Paractinoplanes brasiliensis: one gene and its partner. Each later gene encodes a partner of the first gene's protein in a complex. Links are inferred from orthologs where the notes say so. Each region holds a gene or a part of one and is shown in the gene's direction. Other genes may lie near its edges.

Region 1 (6,952 bases):
CCGCGGCTTCCAGCAGGGCATCTTCGTCGCCGAGGAGATCGCCGGGCTCAAGCCGGCCCCGATCGACGAGGCCGGCATCCCGCGGGTCACCTATTCCGACCCCGAGATCGCCTCGGTCGGCCTGACCGAGACCAAGGCCAAGGAGCAGTACGGCGCGGACAAGGTCTCGACGTACAACTACAACCTCGGCGGCAACGGCAAGAGCCAGATCCTCAAGACCGCGGGCTTCGTCAAGCTCGTCCGGCTCAACGACGGCCCGGTCCTCGGCGTGCACATGGTCGGCGCGCGGATGGGTGAGCTGGTCGGCGAGGCCCAGCTGATCTACAACTGGGAGGCGTTCCCGGAAGAGGTCGCCCAGCTGGTCCACGCGCACCCGACGCAGAACGAGGCACTCGGCGAGGCGTTCCTGGCCCTGTCGGGCAAGCCCCTGCACGCACACAGCTGATCACCTGATCTACGCCGAGCCGGACCAAAAACGTGGTTAAGGAGTTCTGAGACATGCCGACATCGGTCACCATGCCGCGGCTGGGTGAGAGCGTCACCGAGGGCACCGTCACTCGCTGGCTGAAGCAGGAGGGCGAGCGGGTGGAGGCCGACGAGCCGCTGCTCGAGGTCTCCACCGACAAGGTCGACACCGAGATCCCCTCGCCGGCCGCGGGTGTGCTCGCCCGCATCGTCGTCGGCGAGGACGAGACGGCCGACGTCGGCAGCGAACTCGCGGTCATCGCGGGCGACGGGGAGGACGCCGGTTCCGCCGCGCCCGCCCCGGCCCAGCAGCAGACCGCCGAGCCCGAGCCCGCGGCGCCCACCACCCCGTCGACCGAGAAGCCGGTCGAGCAGGAGGCTCCGGCCCCGCAGACGGCCAAGCCGACCGGCGAGGGCACCGCGGTCAAGATGCCGGCGCTCGGCGAGAGCGTCACCGAGGGCACCGTCACCCGCTGGCTCAAGGCGGTCGGCGACTCGGTCGACGTCGACGAGCCGCTGCTCGAGGTCTCCACCGACAAGGTCGACACCGAGATCCCCTCGCCGGTCGCGGGCACGCTGCTCGAGATCAAGGTGCAGGAGGACGAGACGGCCGACGTCGGCGCCGACCTCGCGATCATCGGCGCCGAGGGTGCCGCGCCCGCGCCGGCTGAGGAGAAGCCCACTCCGGCGCCCGCGCCTCAGCAGCAGGCCGCTCCGAAGATCGAGTCGGCTCCCGCGCCCGACTTCGCCCCGGCCGGCGAGTCCTACGCCGACCCGGCGCCCGAGGCCGAGACGGCCAAGGACCCGGTCGCGGCCGAGGCGAAGGCCGAGCCGCCCGCCCCGGCGCAGCCGCGCACCGAGTCGGCGAGCCCGAACGGCGCCGGCGACGCGGGTTACGTCACCCCGCTGGTGCGCAAGCTCGCCGCCGAGAAGGGCGTCGACCTGTCGACCCTGACCGGCACCGGCGTCGGCGGCCGCATCCGCAAGCAGGACGTGACCGACGCCGCCGAGAAGGCTGCCGCCGCCAAGTCGGCTCCCGCTCCCGCTCCGGCTGCGGCTCCGCAGAAAGCACCGGCGCCCGCCAAGCCGGCGCCGAGCCCGTTGCGTGGCCGCACCGAGAAGCTGACCCGCACCCGCGCGACGATCGCCCGTCGCATGGTCGAGTCGCTGCAGATCTCGGCGCAGCTCACCACGGTCGTCGAGGTCGACGTCACCAAGATCGCTCAGCTGCGGCAGAAGGCCAAGGCCGACTTCCTGGCCCAGCACGGCGTGAAGCTCAGCTTCCTGCCGTTCTTCGCCCTGGCCGCGGTCGAGGCGCTGCGTCAGCACCCGGTGGTCAACTCGTCGATCGACCAGGAGGCCGGCACGGTCACCTACCACGACGCCGAGCACCTGGGCATGGCCGTCGACACGCCGAAGGGCCTGATCGTCCCGGTCATCAAGGACGCGGGCGACCTCAACCTGGCCGGCCTGGCCAAGCGGATCGCCGACGTGGCCGAGCGCACCCGCAACAACAAGATCGGGCCGGACGAGATCTCGGGCGGCACGTTCACGCTGACCAACACGGGCAGCCGGGGCGCGCTCTTCGACACCCCCATCATCAACCAGCCGCAGGTCGGCATCCTGGGCACCGGCGCGGTGGTCAAGCGCGCCGTGGTCATCAACGACCCCGAGCTGGGCGAGGTCATCGCGCCCCGCTCGATGGTCTACCTGGCCCTCAGCTACGACCACCGGATCGTGGACGGCGCCGACGCCGCCCGCTTCCTGGTCACGCTGAAGGAGCGCCTCGAGGGCGGCCACTTCGAGGGCGACCTCGGACTCGCGTAACAACCAGCAGCACAGAGAGCGTCCGGGATCATCCCGGGCGCTCTCTTCGTTTTGAACGGGTTCGATCCAGGGCATGATGGGAACCATGCGGATCCTGATCTCCGGCGGCTCCGGCTTTCTCGGCACCCCTTTCGTCGAGCGGCTGCGCGGCAACGGGCACGACGTGACCCGGCTGGTGCGCCGGCCGGCCCAGGCGCCCGACGAGGCGACCTGGCAGCCCTCGCAGGGTCAGATCGACCCGCACGTCGTCGCGGCGGCCGACGTGGTGATCAACCTGTCCGGCGCGAACGTGGGCGGCAAACGCTGGAACGCCCGCTACAAGAGCGAGCTGCGGTCCAGCCGGGTCGACACCACCGGCACGCTCGCCCGGGCGATCAGCAAGCTGCCCGGCGGCGACCGCCCGCACACGCTGCTGCAGGCCTCCGCCGTCGGCTGGTACGGCGACACCGGCGACAACCCGGTCACCGAGGAGGCGCCCGCGGGCACCACATTCCTGGCCGACCTGTGCCGGGTCTGGGAAGCGGCCGCCCGTCCGGCCGAGGACGCCGGCGTACGGGTCGTGCTGATGCGTACGGGCATCGCCGTCGAGACCCTGGTCGAGAAGCTCCTGCTGCCGTTCAAGCTGGGCGCGGGGGCCAAGCTCGGCGGCGGCAAGCAGTGGATGCCCTGGACAGACGTGCCCGACTGGCTCGCCGCGGCCGAGTTCCTGCTCGAGCGTGAGGACCTCGCCGGCCCGGTCAACCTGGTCGGCCGCGAGCCGGCGACCAACGCCGAGTTCACCAAGGCGCTGGCCGGCGCCGTCAACCGGCCGGCCCTGCTGTCCGTGCCGGGCCCGGCGCTGCACCTCGCGCTGGGCGAACTGGCCGGCGAGTCGCTGCGCAGTTCGCGAGTGGTCCCGGCCGTGCTGCAGCGGGCCGGTTTCCAGTGGGCCCACCCGACCATCGAGTCCGCTCTCCGGGCCGTCGTGGGCCGGGAAGCGGCAGCATCGCGTTGAGCAGCGGCGGCGGCTTGCTAACCTGCGCCTGATGTCCGTCGCCGTTCCCACCACCACGTCTGCCGCCGATGAGCCGGCCCCGCCCGACGCCCCCGCGGCGACCCGGCGGTGGCGGTCGCATCTGTTCGTCGCGCTGGCCGCCCTCGTCCTCGCCGGGTACGTCGTCAGCCGGCTCTGGCAGGACCCGTTCCAGCACGCTGTCGCCGAGAACGTCGGCGATCAGGCGTTCTTCGAGTGGGTGCTGTCCTACGGCGTGCACCTGATCCAGCACGGCGGCGACCCGTTCTTCACCGATCTGCTCAACGTGCCCGACGGCGTCAACCTCGCGGCCAACACCTCGATCACCGTGTACGCGATCCTGTTCGCGCCGCTGACGATGCTGGCCGGCCCGCAGATCACGTTCCTGACGATCCTCACGCTCAACCTGGCCGGCTCCGCCTTCGCCTGGTATCTGTTCCTCGGCCGCTGGATCACCGCCAACCGGGCCGCCGCCGCGCTGGCCGGGCTGTTCTGCGGGTTCGCGCCGGGCTTCATCGCCCACGCCAACGGCCACCTGAACTGGACGGCGGGCTGGATCGCGCCGCTGGTGCTGTGGCGGCTGCTCGCGATGCGGGACACCGGCCGCTGGCTGCGCAACGGGCTGATCCTCGGCCTGACGCTGGTGGTCGGGTTCTCGATCGCCGCCGAGGGCCTGTTCTTCGCGGCGCTGGCCGGCGGGGTGTTCGTGATCGTCTGGGCCCTCGCGCCGGTCAACCGGGCCGAGGCGCGCGCCGCGTGGGCGAAGTTCGCGGCCGGGCTCGGCGTCACCGCGGTGGTGGCCGGCGCCCTGCTGGCGTACCCGCTCCACATGCACTTCGCCGGGCCGCAGACCTTCAAGGGCACCGGGTTCAACCAGCGGCACTACTCCGAGGACCTGCTCTCGTTCTTCGCGTACGCCGATCGGTCGCTGGCCGCCTGGGCCGGGTTCGGCAACCACTTCGCTGCCAACCGTACGGAGGAGCAAAGCTTCTTCGGCCTGCCGCTGATGGTGCTGATCGTCGTCTCGCTGGTGATGCTTTACCGGCGGGCCGACGACAGCCGCCGCGCGACGCTGCGCGCTCTGCTCGTGGTGGGCGGGCTGTTCCTGCTCATCTCGCTCGGCCCCCGGCTGCGGCTGGCCGGCGAGGGCACAGACATTCCTTTGCTGTACGCCCTCCTGCAGCGCCTGCCGCTGTTCGACGCGGCCCTGCCGGCCCGGTACGCCCTGGTGCTGGTCGGTGTGTTCGGCGTGATCCTGGCCATGGCGTGCGAGCAGGCCTTCGGCGCCGTACGCCCGCAGCCGCTCTACACGATGGGGCTGGTGCTCGCGCTCGTCCCGATCTTCCCGATCCCGCTGGAGTACCGGCACCGCTCGCCCGAGCCACGGTTCATCGCCGACGGCACATGGGAGCGGTACGTGCCCGACGGCGGGGTGATGAGCGCGCTGCCGTTCGCGATCAACGTGGCAGCCGACGGGCAGCGCTGGCAGGCGTACACGATGGCCCGAGGCGGCAAGCTGTTCCGCATCCCCGACGGCTACTTCCTCGGCCCCGACATCGACGGCCCCGAGGGCAAGGGCCGCATCGGCTCGATCCCGCGGGCCACCGACTGGTTGTTCCTGCGGGCCGCCCTGTACGGCTACATCGCCGACCTCGACAACGCCGACCGGGCCACCGCCCGCGCCGACTTCCAGCGCTGGGGCGTCGAGGCGCTGTTCCTGCCCGACGAGATCACCGGTCCCGAGGGGCCGTTGTTCCGCTCGGCCGTCGAGTTCACCGCGCGCGACCTGCTGGGTGAGCCGGAACGCGTCGACGACGTCCTGGTGTGGCGTATCCGTCCCGGAGTGGATCCGGTCGACCGGTGAGTAGGGGACTACCGTGGATGCCGTGACAACTTCCACGCTCACAGTCCTGCGTCCCGGCCTCGTCGACTACCGCGAGGCCTGGGACGAGCAGCGGCGCCTGCACGAGGCCGTGGTGGAGGGCACCCAGCCCGACACCGTGCTGCTGCTCGAGCACCCCAGCGTGCTGACCGCCGGCAAACGCACCGAGCCCGCCGACCTGCCGATCGACGGCACCCCCGTCGTCGACGTCGACCGCGGCGGCAAGATCACCTGGCACGGTCCGGGTCAGCTGGTGGGCTATCCGATCCTGAGGCTGCCCGACCCGATCGACGTGGTGGCCTACGTACGCCGCACCGAGCAGCTGCTGATCGACGTGTGCGCCGAGTTCGGCGTCACCGCCGCCCGCTCCGACATCAAGGGCCGCAGCGGCGCGTGGGTCCTGGCCGACGACCGCGGCCCCGACCGCAAGATCGCCGCGATCGGCATCCGGGTCGCCCGCGGCGTCACCCAGCACGGCTTCGCCATCAACGCCAACTGCGACCTGGCCAACTTCGACAGGTTCACCCCGTGCGGCATCCGCGACGCGGGCGTCACCTCGCTCAGCGCCGAGCTGGGCCGCGACGTGACGGTGGCCGAGGTGCTGCCGGTTGTCGAGAAGCACCTCACTACGCTGCTCTGATGGCTCTCTATCGGGACCCGCGCGACAAACGCGTCTTCGTCCCCAAACGCGGCGGTGGGGTGTCGCTGAACTTCGGCCACCCCATCGCCTGGGTGATCCTGGTCTGCACGACCATCATCCCGTTCGCCATCGTGATCGGCATGACCATCGCTGTGCTGTCCTGACGCCCCTCGCGGCGATCCATCCCAGCGGTTCCGAACCAACACCCCAGCGCTCCCCGAAGCGCAGTCCGCTTAAAAGGTTCCAAACCAACACGGCCCAGCGCGTCCCGAAACGACCACCCCAGCGCGTCCCGGGGCCAGCTCCCCAGCGCGCCCCGAAGCCAGCGCCCCGGTGGTTCCCGGAGCGTCAGTTCGCCCCAACGGTTCCCCAAGCGATCACCCAACGCCCCCGGAACAATCACCCCGACGCCCCCAGCAACCGCCCCCAGCGCGTCCCGAAGCCAGCGCCCAGCGGCTCCCGGAGCGCAGTCCACTTCACCGGGCCTCCTGAGCTCGTGACGAACGCCCCAGCGCGCCCCGAAGCCAGCGCCCGAGTGGTTCCCCGAGCGCAGTCCACTTCAGCGGCCCTCCTGAGCTGGTCCAGCCCGGCGCCTCCCGGAGCACGGTCCGCTTCCGCGTGTACCCGGGCGATGTGGCTCAGTGGTTTTCGCGGGCGAACCTCCACACGCTGACGGTCAGGTCGTGGCGCAGGCACGAGAGCAGGTCGCCCGCGCGCTGACAGGCGTCCGGCGTCACCCGCGGGATGACACCGCGCACCCGGCCGTCGCCGGCGCCGACCAGCGTGGTGCGGTCCCCCTCGGGATAGAACACCAGGTCTCCGACCGGTCGTCCCCGGCCGAACTCGTGCGTGACCCGGCCGGTGGCGAGGTCGACCCGCGCGGACCGGCCGTCATCGCCGGTCAGCACGTCGCTCTCGCTCACCAGCCGCCACCGCGGGCCGCTCCACCGGACCCGGCCGCTCGCCGGATCGAGGGTGGCAACCCCCTCGAAGCCGACCACACAGAGCAACCCCCCGCCGCAAGCGACCGCCCCGAACGGCGACACGACCGGCGTGCGCCACTCGCGTTCCAGCCCGTCGAGCCGGAAAGCCGCGACGGAAGTGCCACTGATGGCGATCAGCCGCT
Region 2 (12,678 bases), 2.8 Mb from region 1 along the record:
CAGGAGCTTGAACTCGGTCGGCGAGAGCTGCACCCGCTGGCCGGCCCGGTAGACCTCGTGGGTCTCCTCGTCGAGCTCGAGGTCGGCGAAGACCAGGCGGGACGGCTCGTCGTCGCCCTGCGTCGTGCGGCGCAGCACGGCCCGGATGCGGGCGGTGAGCTCCTCGAGGCTGAACGGCTTGGTGACGTAGTCGTCGCCGCCCAGGGTCAGGCCCCGGATCTTGTCGTCGGTGCCGTCGCGGGCGGTCAGGAAGACCACCGGGGTGCGCTGGCCGCCCTCGCGCATGAGCCGGATCACCTCGAACCCGTCGAGGTCGGGCAGCATGACGTCGAGGACGACGAGGTCGGGGGTGGTGTTCTTCGCCGCGCTGACGGCCGCGCTGCCGCTCGTCGCGGTGCTCACGTCGAAGCCGGCGAAGCGGAGACTGGCGGAGAGCAGCTCGAGGATGTTCGCGTCGTCCTCGACGACGAGCAGTTTCGCCTCGCTCTGCTTGGGCTGGGTCTGAGCGGCCATGACACCCAGTATTTATCAGCCCGCTGCACCCCGCCTGCACACCAGCTGAAAGTTGTCTGTAAACGCTCTCAGGCGGCCAGGCGGTAGTCACCGCCCATCGAGGCCTGGGCCGCGCGGGCGAGCACCCGGCGGTCGGCGCCGGGCACGGGACGCAGGGCGGGCGCGGCCACCACGGTGACCGTCAAGGACCGTAGCGCGGCCACCCGGCGTACGGACTCGAGAAGGGTGTCGTCGCCGACGAACGCGGCCGCGGTGGAGTCGTACGTGATCGAAACCGGAACCACGGGAGCGCCCGCGTCGATCGCCGCCTGGAACAGCGCCGGGCGGAACCGGCCCCGGTTGGCGCCGCAGAACGTCGTGCCCTCGGGGAACGCGGCGACCGTGCCGCCCGAGCGCAGCGCGTCGGCCACCTCGCCGACCGTGCCGGGCAGCGACTTCGGGCGCGCGCGGTCGATGAAGATCGCCCCGGACCGCCCGGCCAGCACTCCGATGCCCGGCCACGCGCCGACCTCGCCCTTCGCGACCACGCGCATCGGGGTCACGGCCATCAGCACCAGGATGTCCAGCCAGGAGACGTGGTTGGCGACCAGCAGGCTGCCGGGTCTGAGGACGGGGCCGCGCCGCACGACGCGAATGCCGAGGACGCGCAGCATCACGCGGGCCACCACACGCAGGGTGAGACCGCGCAGCAGGGGAACGAGCAGAAGACCGCTTCCCAGTACGGCGGCGAGGGCCATCAGGCGCAACGTGGCCGTGCCGGGCGCGGCGGGGCGGCCCGCGCCCTCCCGGCAGTGGGCGCCGCAGCCCGACGTCGGCTGCCAGAAGCAGGTCATCGGACCGCTCCCAGGAAGTGCCGGCGGTAACGCGGGTCCAGCCGGTCCATCGAGAACAGCACGTAGAAGTCGGCGCAGTCGAAATCGGGGTCGTAGGCGGGCCGGCCGCAGACCCAGCTGCCCAGCCGCAGATAGCCCTTGAGCAGAGCGGGCGGCTGGGTGCGGGGGTCGCCGGCCACGTCTGTCCCGGCCAGCCAGTCGCGGCGGGGGGTGACCCGCAGAGTGGGCGGGGACAGGTGTCCGGCCTGCACCCGGGCCCAGACCCCGGCCGCGGTCGCGCCGCCGTCGTCCAGCGGCACGGAGGCGCAGCCGGCCAGCCAGCGCAGGTTGTTCAGGTGCAGGTAGCGGGCGATGCCGGCCCACATCAGGTTGATCACCGAGCCGCTGCGGTGGTCGGGGTGCACGCACGAGCGGCCGGTCTCGACCAGCTGGTCGCGCAGCGGGCGCAGCGCGGCCAGGTCGAACTCGCCGTCGCCGTAGCGGCGTCCGGCGCGCTCGGCGGCCCGGGGCGGCAGCATGCGGTAGGTGCCGACCACCGCGCCGGTCGCGTCGTCGCGCACGATCAGGTGGTCGCAATGGTCGTCGAACTCGTCGACGTCACGCCCGTCGGCGGTGGCGCCGGGCAGCGTCGCGCCGAGCTCGCCCGCGAAGACGTCGTGGCGCAGTCGCTGCGCGGCCTCGACGTGGCTCTGGTCGTCGGCCAGGAGCAGAGTGTAGCCGCTGGTCCCGGTGGGGGCGGCGGCAGTTATGAGAACGGCCATGTGATGTGTGTAGGCGCGGCACCTGCCCGCGGAATGTCGCCCCAGAAGGCAATTCATGGCCACGACATGAACGGCTTGTGCGAGCCTTCCTCGCATGGAGATTCCGGCACGCTTCAACGGTCCGCCCACGTCCGGCAACGGAGGGTGGTCGGCGGGCGCCTTCGCGGTCGAGGCCGGCGCCCGCCTCGGGGCGCCGCCGCTCGAGGTCACGCTGCGGGTGCCGCCCCCGCTCGACACGCCGCTGACGTACGCCGACGGCTCGGTGCACGACGGCGGCACGCTGGTGGCGACCGTGGGCGAGGCGACCGGCGAGATCCCCGCGGTCACGCCGGTGAGCCTGGACGCGGCGGTGGAGGCGGCCCGGGCGTACGAGGGCTTCACCCGGCACCCCTTCCCCACCTGCTACGTCTGCGGGCCGGAACGCCCGGACGGGCTGCGCATCTTCTCCGGGCCGCTGCCGGACGGGCGTACGGCCGCGCCCTGGGTCGTTCCCGCCGAAGTGGACCTCCGGGTGCTGTGGGCCGCGCTGGACTGCCCGGGCGGCTGGACCGCGCTGCGCACCGGCCGCACCTATGTCCTCGGCCGGATCGCGGTCGATGCCACCGCGCTGCCCGAGCCCGGCTCGACGTGTGTGGTGGTCGGCGCGGCGACGGAGTTCTCCGGGCGCAAGGCGATGGTGCTCTCCACCGTTCTCGGCCGCGACGGCACGCCGCTTGCCAAGGCCAGGGCCACATGGATCGCCACGACCTAGTAAGTTGACCACTCACCTCAGGGGGAAGGAGCGCTGTCGATGACCGCGCCAGGCACCGACGAGATCGTCGTCGATCGCCTCACCAAGCAGTACAAGAAGCTCCGAGCCGTCGACGATCTGTCGTTCCGGGTGCGTTCGGGCCGGGTGACCGGTTTCCTCGGTCCCAACGGGGCCGGAAAAACCACCACCCTGCGCATGCTGCTCGGTCTGGTCACGCCGACCGCGGGCACGGCCACCTTCGGCAACCAGCGCTACACCGACCTCACCGACCCCGTCCGCAAGGTGGGCGCGGTGCTCGAGGCGTCGAGCGCCCACCGTGGCCGCACCGGCCGCAACCACCTGCGGATGATCTGCCGCGCCGCGGGCCTGCCCGACACCCGCGCCGACGAGGTGCTCGAGCTGGTCGGGCTGACCCCGGCCGCCAAGCGCAAGTTCAAGGGCTACTCGCTGGGCATGAAGCAACGCCTGGGCATCGCCGCCGCCATGCTCGGCGACCCGCAGGTGCTGATCCTCGACGAGCCGGCCAACGGTCTCGACCCCGAGGGCATCCGCTGGATGCGTGACCTGCTCAAGTCGCTGGCCGCCAACGGCCGCACGGTGCTGGTCTCCAGCCACCTGCTGGGCGAGATGCAGCTCCTGGCCGACGACGTGGTGATCGTCGCGGCCGGCAAGCTGATCCGGCAGGGCCCGGTCGACGAGGTGCTCGGCGACATGGCCGGCGGCACCCAGGTGCGGGTGCGCACCCCGCAGGCCGAGCAGCTGACCGCCGCGCTCTCCGAGCTGAACGCCACCGTCAACCCGGCGCAGGACGGTTCGCTGCTGGTGCACGGGGCCGAGGCGGCCGCGATCGGGCACGCCGCGTTCTCGGCCGGGGTCGAGCTGCACGAGCTGACCAGCGAGCGCGGCGACCTCGAACAGGTCTTCCTGCAGCTCACGGCCGGAAAGGCGGGCATTCGATGAGTCTGGTCAACGCCGAGCTCTTCAAGGTCCGCACCACCTCGCTGTGGTGGATCATGGGCATCATCCTGGTCCCGCTGTACGCGGCCAGCGTGCTGGCCAACTGGGCGCAGGCCAGCGCGGGCGTCCCGCCGTCGGACGCCGGGGTCTCCGACACCCAGACCGAGCAGATCGAGGCGGCGCTGCAGCCGATCAACATCGCGACCAACCTCTACACCAGCGGGCAGTACTTCGGCGTCCTGGTGGTCCTGCTGCTCTCGGCGATCATCGTGACCAGCGAGTTCTTCCACCTCACGGCGACCACGACGTTCCTGACGACGCCACGCCGCGAGTCGGTGATCCTGGCCAAGTTCGGCGCCGCGGTCGTCATCGGCCTGATCGTCTGGCTGTTCACCACGATCCTCAACCTGCTCGTGGTCCCGCTGATCATGAACAACCTCGACCTGGGCTCCCAGCTCGGCGAGCCGGCCGTGTGGCGGGCCATCGGGCTCAACGCGCTGGCCTTCGTGCTCTGGGCGATCCTCGGCGTCGGAGCGGGCGTGCTGATCCGCAGCCAGATCGCGGCGACGCTGATCCTGGCCATCACGTACGTGGTCGGCACGTCGGTCATCGGCCTGATCTTCTTCCTGCTCACCGAGTACGTGGCCGAGTGGATCAACAACCTGCAGGTGCTGGTGCCGACAGTCGCCTCGCAGCTGATGATCTCGGGCACCGATCTGCCGGGCACGCCGCCACGCTGGGTCGGCGCGGTGGTGCTGATCGGCTACGCCGCGGTGCTCGGCTTCATCGGCACCTGGCTGACCAAGCGGCGGGACATCAGCTGACCAAGCTGATCTTGCCGGATGAGATCCCACGTCGCCTCGCGCGACGTGGGATCTTGCATTACGGCCCCATGTGGCAGGAGTTCACCCCGGCGCACGGCGTAGCCTGGATGCCGAATCCTTCCCGTCCCATGTGACGAACCGGTCGCGTGCTGACAAACATGGTGAAAGAGGCGAACACGGAAGTGTCGACCCAGCAGACTTCGCACGAGAACCCACTCGCGGACTTCGGGCCGAATGAGTGGATCGTCGACGAGATGTATCAGCGCTACCTGGCCGACCCCAGCAGCGTCGACCCGGCCTGGCACGACTTCTTCGCCGATTACAAGCCCGCGATGGCTACCGGCTCGATCGTGACGCCCGACGAGGCGAAAGCCGCCAACGCGACCGCCTCCGCGGCCCGCGCCGGCACCGATGCCCCGGCCGCGTCCACGGTCGCCCCCGTCAAGCCGACAGTTCCGACCGAGTCTGCCAAGCCGAAGACCGCTCCCGCTCCCGCCAAGCCGGCGCCGGCCGCGAAGCCCGCTGCCTCGTCGAACGGGAAGGCCGAGGGCGCCAAGGTCACCACGCTGCGCGGCGTCGCCGCCAAGATCGTGCAGAACATGGACGCCTCGCTCGAGGTGCCCACGGCCACCTCGGTGCGCGCGGTCCCGGCCAAGCTCATGGTCGACAACCGCATCGTGATCAACAACCACCTCGCCCGCGGGCGGGGCGGAAAGGTCAGCTTCACCCACCTGATCGGGTGGGCGCTGGTGCGCGCGGTGGCCAAGCACCCCGAGATGAACAACTCGTTCGCCGAGGTCGACGGCAAGCCCGCCCTCGTGCAGCCGGAGCACATCAACCTCGGCATCGCCATCGACCTCGCGAAGAAGGACGGCTCGCGCACGCTGGTCGTGCCGTCCATCAAGAACTGCGAGCAGATGGACTTCCGCAAGTTCTGGCAGGCCTACGAGGACGTGGTGCGCCGCGCCCGCCGTAACGAGCTGACCATGGACGACTACACCGGCACGACGATCTCGCTGACCAACCCGGGCGGCATCGGCACGGTCCACTCGATCCCGCGCCTGATGGCCGGGCAGAGCGCGATCATCGGTGTCGGCGCGATGGAGTACCCCGCGCCCTACGCCGGCATGAGCGACGAGACCCTGACCGAGCACGGCGTCAGCAAGGTGACCACGCTGACCAGCACCTACGACCACCGGGTCATCCAGGGCGCGCAGTCCGGCGAGTTCCTCAAGGCCATGCAGGAGTTCCTGCTCGGCGAGCACGCCTTCTACGACGAGATCTTCACCTCGCTGCGCATCCCGTACGAGCCGGTCCGCTGGATGCGCGACGTCGTCCGCACCTCCGACGGCCAGATCGACAAGGCGGCCCGGGTCGTCGAGCTGATCCACGCGTACCGCGTGCGCGGTCACCTGATGGCCGACACCGACCCGCTCGAGTTCGAGATCCGCCGTCACCCCGACCTCGACGTGCTCCAGCACGGTCTCACGCTGTGGGACCTCGACCGCACGTTCCCGGTCGGCGGCTTCGCCGGCAAGCAGCGCATGCGGCTGCGCGACGTGCTCGGCGTCCTGCGCGACACGTACTGCCGCCGGGTCGGCATCGAGTACATGCACATCCAGGGCCCCGAGGAAAGGCGCTGGATCCAGGACCGCATCGAGATCAAGTACACCAAGCCCGACCCGGACGAGCAGAAGCACATCCTCAACCGGCTGAACGCGGCCGAGGCGTTCGAGACGTTCCTGCAGACCAAGTACGTCGGGCAGAAGCGGTTCTCGCTGGAGGGCGGCGAGTCGCTGATCCCGCTGCTCGACGCGGTGCTCGAGTCGTCGGCCGAGGCGGGGCTCGACGAGATGGTCATCGGCATGGCCCACCGCGGGCGCCTCAACGTGCTGGCCAACATCGTCGGCAAGCCGTACGAAAAGATCTTCAACGAGTTCGAGGGCCAGATGGACCCGAAGTCGGCCCACGGCTCCGGCGACGTCAAATATCACCTGGGCCAGAGCGGCAAATACACCACGCCCGACGGCCAGAACTCGACCACGGTCAGCGTGGTGGCCAACCCGTCGCACCTGGAGGCCGTCGACCCGGTGCTCGAGGGCATCGTCCGCGCCAAGCAGGACCGCCTCGACCTGGGCCTGCACGGCTACACGGTGCTCCCGGTGCTGGTGCACGGCGACGCCGCGTTCGCCGGCCAGGGCGTGGTGGCCGAGACGCTCAACCTGTCGCAGCTGCGCGGCTACCGCACGGGCGGCACGGTCCACGTGATCGTCAACAACCAGGTCGGCTTCACCACCGCCCCGGAATACAGCCGCTCGTCGATGTACTCGACCGACGTGGCCCGCATGATCCAGGCGCCGATCTTCCACGTGAACGGCGACGACCCCGAGGCCGTGGTCCGGGTCGCGAAGCTCGCCTTCGAGTACCGCCAGGCGTTCAACAAGGACGTCGTGATCGACATGGTCTGCTACCGCCGCCGGGGTCACAACGAGGGCGACGACCCTTCGATGACCAACCCGCGGATGTACGAGATCATCGACACCAAGCGCTCGGTGCGCAAGCTCTACACCGAGGAGCTGATCGGCCGGGGTGACATCACCGTCGACGACGCCCAGGAGCAGCTGCGCGACTACCAGTCCCAGCTCGAGCAGGTCTTCAAGGCCACCCGGGACGCGGCCGGCACCCCGCCCCGCCCCCGGGTGATCAGCGAGGAGCCGGAGCCCGAGGTCAAGACCGCGATCGACCCCGCCACCGTCCGCGCGGTCGGCCAGGCGCACGTCGAGCTGCCCGAGGGCTTCACCCCGCACAAGCGGGTGCAGCAGCTGCTCGAGCGGCGGGCCAAGATGGGCACCGAGGGCGGCATCGACTGGGGCTTCGGTGAGCTGATCGCGTTCGGCTCGCTGCTGGCCCAGGGCATCACCGTCCGGCTGGCCGGGCAGGACTCGCGCCGTGGCACGTTCGTCTCCCGGCACGCCTCGATCGTCGACGCCAAGACCGGCAAGGACTACCTGCCGCTGTCCACGCTGACGACCGGCTCGGCCCGGTTCTTCGTGCACGACTCGCTGCTCAGCGAGTACGCGGCGATGGGCTTCGAGTACGGCTACTCGGTCGAGAACCCGGAGGCGCTGGTCCTCTGGGAGGCGCAGTTCGGCGACTTCGTCAACGGCGCCCAGTCGATCGTCGACGAGTTCATCTCGTCCGGCGAGGTCAAGTGGGGCCAGCAGTCCTCGCTCGTGCTCCTGCTGCCGCACGGCCAGGAAGGCCAGGGCCCCGACCACTCGTCCGGCCGGCCCGAGCGGTTCCTGCAGCTCTGCGCGCAGGACAACATGCGCGTGGCCAACACGACGACCCCGGCAAACTACTTCCACTTGCTGCGCCGGCAGGCCCTGTCGGCCAAGCGCAAGCCGCTGGTGGTGTTCTCGCCGAAGTCGCTGCTGCGGCACAAGCTGGCGGTGTCGTCGGTCACCGACTTCACCGAGGGCACGTTCCAGCCGGTGATCGGCGACGCCGGCGTCAACGGCTCGCCGCTCGACACCGGCTCGGTCAAGCGGGTGCTGCTCTGTTCGGGCAAGGTGTACTACGACCTGTTCCAGGCCCGGGCCGAGCGCGGCATCACCGACACCGCGATCATCCGGATGGAGCAGATCTACCCGCTGCCGGTCGAGGAGCTCAAGGCGATCCTGGCCCAGTTCCCCAACGCCGACGACTTCGTCTGGGTGCAGGAGGAGCCGGCCAACCAGGGCGCCTGGTCGTTCGTCGCGCTCAACCTGCTCGAGCACCTCGAGGGTGTCCGGCTGCGCCGGATCTCGCGCCCGGCCGCTGCCGCACCCGCGGTGGGCTCGGCCAAGCTGCACGAGGCCGAGCAGGCCGCGCTGATCGAGGCCGCGCTGCCGCGGCCCTGACCGGTTGACTGAGGAGGGGGCGCTCCGCTGCGGCGGGGCGCCCCCTCCTACTATCCGGGCATGTACTTCACCGATCGTGGCATCGAGGAGCTCGTCGACCGGCGCGGCGAGGAAAGCGTGACGCTGGAGTGGCTGGGCGAGCAGCTGCGCACCTTCGTCGACCAGAACCCGCAGTTCGAGACCCCGATCGAGCGGTTCGCCACGTGGCTGGCCCGCGCCGACGACGAGGATGACGAGTAACTCACGCCCCATCCGGCGGGTCGAACGGCATCCCGGCGCCGAGGTCGACCGTTCTGCTTGGTGGGCACGGATTCCCGCCGTACGGGCTGTGCTGGATCACGGGTTGAACATCCCGGCCGGCGTCACGTTCCTCGTCGGCGAGAACGGCTCGGGCAAGTCCACCCTGGTGGAGGCGCTGGCCCAGGCCCACGGCCTCAACCCCGAGGGCGGCTCCCGCAACGCGATGCACTCCACCCGCCCCACCGAGTCGCCGCTGGGTGAGGCGCTGCGGCTGGTTCGCACCCCCGGCCGCCGCGCCAACGCCTACTTCCTGCGGGCCGAGACGGCACACGGGCTCTACACGTACCTGGAAAGCCTGCCCGGCAACGTCTCCGACGCCGGCCTGCACCAGCAGAGTCACGGCGAGGGTTTCCTGGAGATCCTGACCCGTAAGTTCCGCGGATACGGGTTCTATCTGATGGACGAGCCCGAGGCGCCGCTGTCGTTCACGTCGACCCTCGGGCTGCTCGGCCACCTCGACGAGCTGCGGGCGGCCGGCGGCCAGGTGGTCGTGGCCACCCATTCCCCGCTGCTCACCGCCCTGCCCGGCGCCACGGTCCTGGAGCTCGGCGAGCACGGGATCCGGCGTACGGAATGGAAGGATCTTGACCTGGTCGCCCACTGGCGCGGCTTCCTCGAGCGGCCCGAGACCTACTTCCGCGAGGGCCTTCTGTCACCTGGTGTTGGGACGTTTCGGCCCGGCGGGGAGCATCGGGGGCCGGTAGGTTGAAGTCGTGGCACGAAGCGTCTATGTAGCCGGTCTGGGTCCAGGTGTCGGCAAGGGCACCGTCGCGCTGGGGCTGGTCGAGTTGCTGTCCCGGCAGGTCGCGCGGATCGGGGTGTTCCGGCCCCTGGTGTCCGGCGACGGCGACGATCCCCTGCTCACGCTGCTGACCAAGCGCTATCCGGTGGTCGCGCCCTACGCGGAGTCGTACGGGGTGACCATGGCGGAGGCAAGCGCTCTCGTGGCCGACGGCAGGTGGGAGGAACTCATCTCGCGGATCGTCGAGCGGTACCGCGAGGTCGAACGGCACGCCGCGTCCGTGGTGGTGATCGGCAGCGACTTCGTGGCCGCGGGCGGCGCCAAGGAACGCGACGAGATCCCGCGTGAGCTGGGATTCAACGCCCGGCTGGCCACCGAGTTCGGCAGCGTCGTGGTGCCGGTGATCAGCGGTGACGGTCGTGGGGCGGAATCGATCGCCGCGGCGGCTCGCAGCGCCTATCACTCGCTCGTCGACCTGGACGCCACGGTGGTGGCCGTGATCGCCAACCGGGTGCCCGAGGGGGTGGGGCCGCTGCCCGACGCGGGGCTGCCGGTGCCGCTGTGGTCGATCCCGTCGGTGGCCGCGGTCGCCGCGCCCACCGTGGCCGAGGTCGCGGCCGCGCTCGACGCCACTGTCGTGTCGGGCGGCGAGGGCGCGCTCGACCGGGACGTGCTCGACTACGTGGTCGGCGCGGCGCACGTGCCGGTCGTGCTCGACCACCTGACCGACGGCGCGTTGATGATCACGCCGGGCGACCGGGCCGACCTGCTGCTGGCCGCGAGCGCCGCGCACGCCGCCGGCAACGTGACGCTGTCGGGGCTGGTGCTGACCTTGGGCGAACCGGCCGACCCCCGGGTCGTACGGGTGATCGAGCGGCTCAACACCGGCCTGGCCATGCTGATCGTGGACGCCGACAGCTACCACACGATCGCGGCCGCCTCGCACATCCAGGCCCGCCTGGGCACCAGCACGCCGCGCAAGATCGAGGCCGCGCTGGGCGCCTTCGAGGAGAACGTGGACACTGCCGAGCTGGCCCGGGTGCTCGACGTCGCCCGGTCGAGCCGGGTCACGCCGCTGATGTTCGAGAACGACCTGATCGACCGGGCCCGCACCGAGCGGCGCCACCTCGTGCTGCCCGAGGGGACCGACGAACGCATCCTGCGGGCCAGCGAGACGCTGCTGCGGCGCGGCGTCGCCGACCTCACCCTTCTGGGCGACCCCACCGAGATCAACCGCCGGGCCCGTGAGCTGGGCGTCGAGATCGGGGCGGCCCAGCTGATCGACCCGGCGCACAGCCCGTGGCGCGACGACTTCGCCGAACGTTACGCCGAGTTGCGCAAGAAGCGCGGGGTGTCGCTCGACCTGGCCTACGACGTGGTTCGCGACGTCAACTACTTCGGCACGATGATGGTGGCCGAGGGGCTGGCCGACGGCATGGTGTCGGGGGCCAACCACACCACGGCGGCCACGATCCGGCCCGCGTTCGAGATCATCAAGACGGTTCCGGACGTGTCGGTCGCCTCCAGCGTGTTCTTCATGCTGCTGGCCGACCGGGTGCTGGTCTACGGCGACTGCGCGGTCAACCCCGACCCCGACGCGGCTCAGCTGGCCGACATCGCGCTCTCCTCCGCCCGTACGGCGGCCGCGTTCGGCATCGAACCGCGGGTCGCGATGCTCTCGTACTCGACGGGCAGTTCCGGGGCGGGCGCCGACGTGGAAAAGGTCGCCGCGGCCACCGCCCTGGTTCGCGAACGCCGGCCCGACCTGCCGGTCGAAGGCCCGATCCAGTACGACGCGGCCGTCGACCCGGCCGTGGCGGCGACCAAGCTGCCCGGCAGCGCGGTGGCCGGTCAGGCGACGGTGCTGATCTTCCCGGACCTCAACACCGGCAACAACACGTACAAGGCGGTGCAGCGCTCGGCCAACGCGGTCGCCGTCGGGCCGGTCATGCAGGGCCTGCGGCGACCGGTCAACGATCTGTCCCGAGGGGCGACGGTGAAGGACATCGTGAACACGGCGGCGATCACGGCGATCCAGGCGGCCGCGCTGTGACCCGGGTGCTGGTGCTCAACAGCGGCTCGTCCTCGGTGAAATACCGGCTCTTCGACGGCTCCGCCACTGTCGCCAAGGGCCTGGTCGAACGAATCGGCGAGGCGGGCGGCGAGGTGGCCGACCACCGGGCCGCGCTGCAGGGGATCATGGCCGAGGTCGACCTGTCCGGCCTGGCCGCGGTCGGGCACAGGGTGGTGCACGGCGGCACCGAGTTCACAAGCCCCACGGTGATCGACGACGACGTGGTGGCCCGGGTCGAGGCGCTCGTACCGCTGGCCCCGCTGCACAACCCGGCCGCGCTGACCGGCATCGAGGTGGCCCGCAAGCTGCTGCCCGACGTGCCGCAGGTGGCCGTCTTCGACACGGCGTTCCACGCCACGATTCCGCCCGAAGGGGTCACCTGGGCCATTTCCCGTGAGCTGGCCGAGCGGTGGCAGATCCGCCGGTACGGGTTCCACGGCACCTCACACGCGTACGTGTCCCGTCGCACCGCCGAAGTGCTGGGCCGCGACCCGGGTCAGACGAACGTGATCACGCTGCATCTGGGCAACGGCGCGAGCGCCTGCGCCGTCGAGGGCGGCCGCAGCGTGGCCACCTCGATGGGCATGTCACCGCTGCCCGGGCTCGTCATGGGCACCCGCAGCGGCGACATCGACCCGACCGTGATCTTTCACCTGCACCGGGTGGCGGGCCTGCCGATCGACGAGATCGAGAACTCGCTGACCCGGCACAGCGGGCTGCAGGGCATGGCCGGCGTCAACGACCTGCGCCTGCTGCTGGAAAAGCGTGCGGCCGGCGACCCCGACGCGAAACTGGCGTTCGACGTCTACTGCCGGCGCATCCGCGAATACGTCGGGTCCTATCTGGCCGTGCTGGGCCGGGTCGACGCCATCACGTTCACGGCCGGCGTGGGAGAGCACTCGGCCGTCGTAAGGGCTGCGGCGCTCTCGGGTCTGGAACCCCTCGGCATCGCCGTCGACCCATCACGCAACGAGCGCCACGACGAGGTCGTTTCCCCGCCGGGCGCTCGCATTCCCGTCTG

Evidence for each region.
Region 2: sucB (region 1) and C8E87_RS20515 share a complex: the UniProt entries of both Bacillus subtilis proteins name them as parts of the 2-oxoglutarate dehydrogenase (OGDH) complex. The link is inferred for Paractinoplanes brasiliensis from one-to-one orthologs.

What each region holds. Positions count from the first base shown.
Region 1 is NZ_SNWR01000001.1:1,738,302-1,745,253, forward strand. The notes cover bases 1-2,895. They hold sucB (2-oxoglutarate dehydrogenase, E2 component, dihydrolipoamide succinyltransferase), read left to right. Parts: upstream 1-498; coding sequence 499-2,292; downstream 2,293-2,895. Other genes in these bases: lpdA (dihydrolipoyl dehydrogenase), read left to right, coding at 1-445; C8E87_RS07410 (TIGR01777 family oxidoreductase), read left to right, coding at 2,378-2,895. Also shown: more of C8E87_RS07410, read left to right, coding at 2,896-3,286; C8E87_RS07415 (DUF6311 domain-containing protein), read left to right, coding at 3,318-5,168; lipoyl(octanoyl) transferase LipB, read left to right, coding at 5,191-5,826; C8E87_RS07425 (peptide ABC transporter substrate-binding protein), read left to right, coding at 5,826-5,990; C8E87_RS07430 (outer membrane protein assembly factor BamB family protein), read right to left, coding at 6,465-6,952. UniProt on the Bacillus subtilis protein: E2 component of the 2-oxoglutarate dehydrogenase (OGDH) complex which catalyzes the second step in the conversion of 2-oxoglutarate to succinyl-CoA and CO(2).
Region 2 is NZ_SNWR01000001.1:4,514,720-4,527,397, reverse strand. The notes cover bases 4,436-8,741. They hold C8E87_RS20515 (multifunctional oxoglutarate decarboxylase/oxoglutarate dehydrogenase thiamine pyrophosphate-binding subunit/dihydrolipoyllysine-residue succinyltransferase subunit), read left to right. Parts: upstream 4,436-4,797; coding sequence 4,798-8,541; downstream 8,542-8,741. Other genes in these bases: C8E87_RS20510 (DUF6104 family protein), read left to right, coding at 8,602-8,741; C8E87_RS20520 (ABC transporter permease subunit), read left to right, coding at 4,436-4,639. Also shown: C8E87_RS20545 (response regulator transcription factor), read right to left, coding at 1-513; C8E87_RS20540 (lysophospholipid acyltransferase family protein), read right to left, coding at 582-1,346; C8E87_RS20535 (GNAT family N-acetyltransferase), read right to left, coding at 1,343-2,107; C8E87_RS20530 (hypothetical protein), read left to right, coding at 2,202-2,858; C8E87_RS20525 (ABC transporter ATP-binding protein), read left to right, coding at 2,898-3,818; more of C8E87_RS20520, read left to right, coding at 3,815-4,435; more of C8E87_RS20510, read left to right, coding at 8,742-8,781; C8E87_RS20505 (AAA family ATPase), read left to right, coding at 8,771-9,550; pta (phosphate acetyltransferase), read left to right, coding at 9,555-11,636; C8E87_RS20495 (acetate/propionate family kinase), read left to right, coding at 11,633-12,678. UniProt on the Bacillus subtilis protein: E1 component of the 2-oxoglutarate dehydrogenase (OGDH) complex which catalyzes the decarboxylation of 2-oxoglutarate, the first step in the conversion of 2-oxoglutarate to succinyl-CoA and CO(2).